DNA from 2 places in the Brevibacillus sp. TJ4 genome. Region 2 is predicted to be linked to the other one. Evidence: riboswitches for the same ligand, from Rfam matches in the RefSeq annotation. Region 2 holds a riboswitch; the other holds the start of a gene.

Evidence for each region. Region 2 has a riboswitch for cyclic di-GMP ahead of ACAF76_RS01845 (DUF5317 domain-containing protein). Riboswitches for the same ligand answer to the same signal wherever they lie in the genome.
Region 1: linked by a shared signal. The riboswitch ahead of ACAF76_RS00900 (methyl-accepting chemotaxis protein) and the one ahead of ACAF76_RS01845 (DUF5317 domain-containing protein) in region 2 are both predicted to bind cyclic di-GMP.

The regions. Positions count from the first base shown of each region.
Region 1 is NZ_CP185865.1:196,610-199,819, forward strand. Features, by position in the region: gene ACAF76_RS00895 (IS1182 family transposase) at 1-1,323, opposite strand, end outside; cyclic di-GMP riboswitch class I at 1,647-1,744, shown strand; gene ACAF76_RS00900 (methyl-accepting chemotaxis protein) at 1,825-3,210, shown strand, end outside.
Region 2 is NZ_CP185865.1:410,745-413,954, reverse strand. Features, by position in the region: gene ACAF76_RS01850 (HD-GYP domain-containing protein) at 1-1,280, opposite strand, end outside; gene ACAF76_RS01845 (DUF5317 domain-containing protein) at 1,264-1,815, opposite strand; cyclic di-GMP riboswitch class II at 2,067-2,150, opposite strand; gene argF (ornithine carbamoyltransferase) at 2,244-3,210, opposite strand, start outside; gene carB (carbamoyl-phosphate synthase (glutamine-hydrolyzing) large subunit) at 3,160-3,210, opposite strand, start outside.

The DNA.
Region 1 (3,210 bases), 210 kb from region 2:
CGCCATTTTTTTCAAGTTCATGGCAGCGAAAACAAGCATCGCCTGCATCGTGACCTTCTCCAGTCCTCGTAAGGTCGTCCAACGCATGCCATGCTTTTCCTTCATATCAGCGAATACACGTTCAATCGTTTCTTTCCGTTTGCTATAGATTTGTTTGTTTTCCTCGGTATGCCGGAGGTGGTCTACCTCTTCGAGGTAATCAGCCCAGATGTGGCGACTCACTCTCTTTGTGTAGTCTTTACTTTCCGTGCATTGTTTCAAGAACGGACAACTTCGGCAAACTTGAGAATTTGATCGATAGATACGGTACCCATCCTTGTTTGTTGTCTCATATGTTAAGATTTGCTCGTTCGGGCAGATGTAGCAGTCGAAATATTCATCATACACATATTCGTGCTTTTTAAAAAAACCTTCTTTGGTGCGTGGTCTTGTGTAGGGCATAACGGGGCGAATCTGGTCATCAAGGAGTGTTTTACTGATGTAAGGCGTCTTGTATCCCGAGTCCACTGCCACAGCTTGAGGCTGTGCAAACGTCTTTCGCACTTGATTCAAAACATCCTCAAAAACCTGACTGTCATGCACATTGCCTGGCGTTACCTTGGCACCAAGCACAAATCCATTTCGATCACATGCTGTATGAAAACTATAAGCAAATACACGTTCCTTTTCCCCTTTTACAAACAATCCGCAATCCGGGTCAGTTGTGCTGACTTTCACCTCCTTCTTCGAAGTTTCTGTCTTTTTTTCAAGGGGCTTCTTTCCATGTGCAATACGATCCTGATTGATTTCTTCGTCCAGCAGCTCTTGATATTTCTTCGCTTGTTCTTCAACGATTTCTTTCACGTATTTATGCTTATTCGCACTGGCTTTTACATGCGTAGCATCAATGAAAAGCACATCAGGCTTCACGAATCCATGATGAACCGCCTCCTCCAATATTCGAAGGAAGATCGACTCGAAGAGTTGAGTATCCCGAAAACGGCGAACATAGTTCTTGCCTAGGGTCGTGAAATGGGGAATGGGCTGACTGAAATCATAGCCAATAAACCACCGATAGGCAACATTGGTTTCGATCTCTTTAATCGTTTGTCGCATGGAACGAATTCCAAAAATATATTGGATGAAAGCAATTTTAACTAAGACTACAGGGTCAACACTGGGTCTGCCATTGTCATGACAGTAGAGGCTTTCCACCAAGTCATAGATGAACGAAAAGTCGATTGCATTTTCAATTTTTCTTACGAGATGATCTTCTGGCACCAACTCATCTAGCGAGAATGCAGATATCTGATAACGCCCTTCGGCCTCTTGCTTATTAAGCATAATGCCACCTCTAAAAAATAACTTTTGAAAACGTAACATGTTCTATATTCAACAAAAAAGCCTGCAGACCCTGTTCCTTACGGAACTTTGTCTACAGGCTGGCCCGTTTTTATTAACGGGGTTTTTTGTATGATGGAGCCCATTTCGGCGGGAAAAACCTGCTTTCCCCGGGACAAGCCACTTTCCTGACAGATTGGCCACCTATTAACATCGGTGGTCTTTTTTTACAAATGGTAAACAAAAATCGGGAAAATTTTATTATTTATTAATCAAACTTACCAACTTTTATGTTATATTGAACATAATATCAATCTGGACAAAAATGGAGATAAAGGCAAACCTGTTGAAAGACAGGGACGCAAAGCCACGGGTCTACGGATATGTGACGATTGTCACATGCTATGACAGCCGGGTTGCCAAACCGAGGCGAGGGAAGAAGGCTGCCGTTTGGCGTCTTCTTTTTTGTTTTCACACATTACATGCAGGAGGGACTCAGCACTTATGTATCTTAGTTTACGAAAAAAGTTGATGCTTCTGATGAGTCTGTTGTTGGCAGTCAGCTTGGCTGTCGTATGTGGTGCAAGCTACATGAGTTCATCCAGTTTCTTGTCTGCCAGTCTGAACAAGGAGGCAGAGATGGCGGCGGAAAGCCTGTCCACGAGAATTGACAGCTTCTTCAAGGAAAAAATCGCCATCGTGGAAACCGTTAGCGAAATGATCTCCGAGGACAATCAGTTTGATCAGGACCTGAAGCTGATTCAAACTGCCCAGACAAAGAACCCGGAGTTTGAAACTTTCTTTTTCTCGTATGACCTGAGCGGTACGAAGGTCATCAACTTTCGGGGGGAGGAGACCAACCCGTCTGACCGCGTTCACTTCAAGGAAGCGTCTAAAGGGGAAGGGAAAATTATCGTCTCGGAACCGGTGACCTCGCAGCGAACTGGCAACAACATCGTGACGATTATTTATCCGCTGATGAAAGACAACCGCCAATACGGTTATGTGGGGTCGACCATTCCGATCAATGAGATCCAGAAAGAGGTCTCCGAGGAAGCGTTCGGCGAAACGGGCTACGCCTTTCTGGTCAGCAAGGCGGGAACCTACATCTGGCATCCTGATGAAGAATTGATTCTGCAAGGAACGATTCTGGAATCTTCGGTCGAGGAATTGAAGAGCGCATATGCAAGTATTCAGGAGGGCGGCAAAGGATTGATCAACTACACGGACGGGTCCGCTGACCAGTTTGCCTCCTATGCCCCTACGAGCCTGGGATGGGGTGTATTTGTCACCGCTCCGGAGAATGAATTGCATAAAGCAGTGAATCAGTTGTTCTTCACTCTGCTGCTCATCTCGGCAGTGGTGTTGCTGGTAGGTCTGGTTCTCTCCTACCTGACAGCAAGAGGCGTCGTCAGGCCGATCCAGCGTCTGAACAAGGCTGTAAACGTGGTCGCGCAGGGGAATTTGACAGAGGCGGTGTCCGTCGAAGGAAAAGACGAAATTGCCGTTCTCTCTCGCGACTTTAACAAGACAGTCTCTCATTTGAAGGATCTGATCGAAGGGGTATCGCACTCTTCGGATCACGTGCTCCGTTATACAAAAGAGGTCTCCACCGGAATCAATCACACGACGAGCACAGTCGAGCAAATCGGTTCCGCGATCGCTCAGATTGCCAAAGGAGCGCAGGCTCAGGCAGTAAGTTCGCAGGATGTGGCGATTTCCATGAACGACATGGCGAGTGGAATCACCAAAATCGCGGAAACTTCTTCCCAGGTTTCCGAGGCAGCCCGCGAGTCTACCGAACAGGCAGAGCAAGGGGCGACTGCCGTGGAACAGGCAGTGCTTCAAATGAACAACATCGGCGAGGCTACAAACAACGCTTCGACTGTC
Region 2 (3,210 bases):
CCCTCCAGTTCCCCCGGAGGGAGCTGGTTGATAATATGCACAAAGTGGTGCGCCAGTTCCGGGTCAAATTGCGTTCCCGCCCCGCGCCTGATCTCCTGCAACGCGACTTCCAGCGGCAAGCCTTTGCGATACGGACGGTCCGCTACCATCGCGTCGAACGAGTCGGATACAGCCAAAATCCGGGCAATCAGCGGAATCTCCTCACCTGCGAGACCATCCGGATAGCCTTTTCCGTCGAAGCGCTCATGGTGGGAACGGATCGCGGGAAGCAGTTCGTGAAACATCCCGGCCTTCTTGACGATTTCATATCCAATCACCGTATGCTGTTTGATCTTATCGTATTCCTCCGGTGTTAATTTCCCTTGTTTATTGAGAATTTCATCTTCAATCCCGATCTTGCCAATATCATGCAGGATACCGCCGAAGTATACCTCCTCTACTTTTTCTGGGGGCAATCCGATTTGCCTGGCGATCTCCCGGCCCCAATGCGCCACACGCATGGAGTGACCGCTCGTGTAGTGGTCACGGGCGTCAATCGCGGCAGCCATCGTCGTGAGGAAGCCATGGTTGAGGTTTTTCACTTCTTCTACTTTTTGCTGAAGCTTTTGCACACTTTCATAATATTGGTGAAACACGAAGCTGATCGTAAGCAAGGCGATGAGCATCGGTATCAGCGCAAGGACACCGTATGATTCAAACAGCCGTGCCCCGATGCCTGCCAGTACCATCAGAAGCAGATAGGTAGAGGTAAACCCTCGGGCCATGTCCCGAATCGTAGCAAACCAGCTTGTCCGATAAAAATAGGAAATACCGAGCCCACACAGGATCAAATTGACAAACCAGTACAGGACGGCGAGCAGCAGATCGGAGAGGATCGGGGACAACTCCCAGCTTCCCAGCCACTCGTTTACGACCGCCACCGTCCAGATCGTCATCAGCAATTGACCTGAATTGATCAGCGTTTTCAGCAAGTTAAAGCGTACCAGAAATGCGATAATCAGAGCTTCAATAACGGCCGCCCATACCCCGACCTCCAGCCCGTACAGAAGAATTCCCGAAAAAATGACTGCGTTGTTTACCGTCAGGATCGTTTTGGAGTATCGGATCGGCGCAAAACAGGAAAAGATGGTGAGGAGAGTATAGGCAAACAATACTCCCCATGTTTCCCTGGGCTCCCACGCGGGCAAGGAGGTGTAAAAGATGCTGATGGCAGCTAGTACAAAGCCTACTTGCACCACGAAGCCCTTGACCATGAACCCAACATCAATTTTTTGTCGCATAGCTTTTACCTTCTCGGAGTTGTAGTAGAGAAATCGGTTTGTCCATGAGACGTTGTACAAGCAAAAAGGCACCCAGCATAATAAAAATGTCCCCGATACTAATCACTCTCGGAATGATAAAAGGCATGTAAATAACATCTGTCAGGAACGGAAAGTTGGAGCTTTCCGTCAGTACGTTGTGTTTGAAATTGGTGCCGTTTATCACCGGCTCCAAATCGTACGGCAGCTTGCTCGCCTGCTCCAGATCGATCGGCATCTTTCCGCCGTTGGTCCAGATCGCAATGGCGTTCAAAAACCACCCGACACTAAAAATGCGCATGTCTTCATACTGCCGGTTCGACAGGAGAAACGCCAGGATAAACACGTACGCAATCGAGATAAACACCCCGCCCTGGAGCGGAAAAAAGGCAGCACAAATCTGAAGCGCAATCGTGACAACCAGCAAATACACCCGGTTGAACTTTGGCAGTTCTTTGACCCTTCCTCCCCGCAGCAAGGCCACGAGGAATGAAGCGAGAATGACGTCCAATAGCATCGAAAGTTCCCCCAAGTTTAAGAAAAAACACCACTGCAAAGCAAGCGGTGTTTTTCTTTTCCGTTATTAGCCAATGTGGAAGTTTGCCGAAGTAGCAGCTACGATGGCAACCACCATCAAGATCGCAGTGATCCATTTTTTCATCCTGATCCCCCTCCTTTTTCTAGAAATGGAGAAAGCCGGGTTCGCTACTGTATCGGATAGAGGCCAAGCGACCAAATACAGCCTCTACCAAAGTTCCTTTCCATGCTTGGGGGAAAGGGCGGATTCGCTACTCGCTCCATACAGACAAAGCGACCAAATACTGTCTGTACTTCATTGCATCTTCTTGTCTATATTTTATAACTATCTGACAAATTTCGGCAATCACAGATTTGGGCTCTATTGGGAAAAACCAAAATAATGATGCTATTGAACTAGAACTATTCTCACACCAGCGCTGCCAAAACAGCTTTTTGCGCGTGAAGGCGGTTCTCCGCCTGGTCGAAAATGAATGAACGCGGTCCGTCGATGACGCCTGCTGTCACTTCTTCGCCGCGATGTGCAGGCAGGCAGTGCAAGAAAACGTGCTCGCGGTCGGCGTGAGCGGTGAGCTGCTCGTTCACCTGGTATTGGGCAAATGCCTTCAGGCGAACCTCATTTTCCGCTTCAAAGCCCATGCTGGTCCAGACGTCCGTGTAGACGGCATCCGCTCCAGCCACAGCTTCCACCGGATCATGGGTAATCAGCAGCTTGCCGCCGCTTTGCTGTGCGTATTCCTTGGCTTTCTGGGCGATGCCGCTTTCCATTTCGTAGCCGACCGGGGTTGCGACGCGTACATCCATACCGACGAGCGCTGCTGCCAGCACGAGCGAATTGGCTACGTTGTTGCCGTCTCCGACATAGGCCAGCTTGCCGCCTTGCAGCTTGCCCTTTTGCTCCCAGATCGTCAGCAGGTCTGCCAGCGCCTGGCAGGGATGGTACAGGTCGGTCAGTCCGTTGATGATCGGGATCGAAGCGTGCAATGCCAGCTCTTCCACGTATGCGTGAGAGAACGTGCGGATCATAATGGCGTCGACGTAGCGGGAGAGCACCTTCGCCGTGTCGCTGATCGGCTCTCCCCGTCCGAGCTGCAATTCTTTTCCGCTGAGGAACATGCCCATGCCGCCCAACTGGTACATGCCGACTTCAAACGAAACCCGAGTGCGGGTCGAAGCCTTGTCAAAGATCATTCCCAGCGTCTTGCCTTGCAGCGGCTGGAAGGGCTGACCATGCTGCTGAAGCTGCTTGATGTGCGAAGCGAGCTGCAGCAGCTCCATCAGCTCCTGGCCGTCGAACTCGTCGATACGAAGCAAATCTTTTCCTTTATGCTTGCTTAACGGCAAGTTGGGTAAGTGTTCCAATATCTTCACAGGT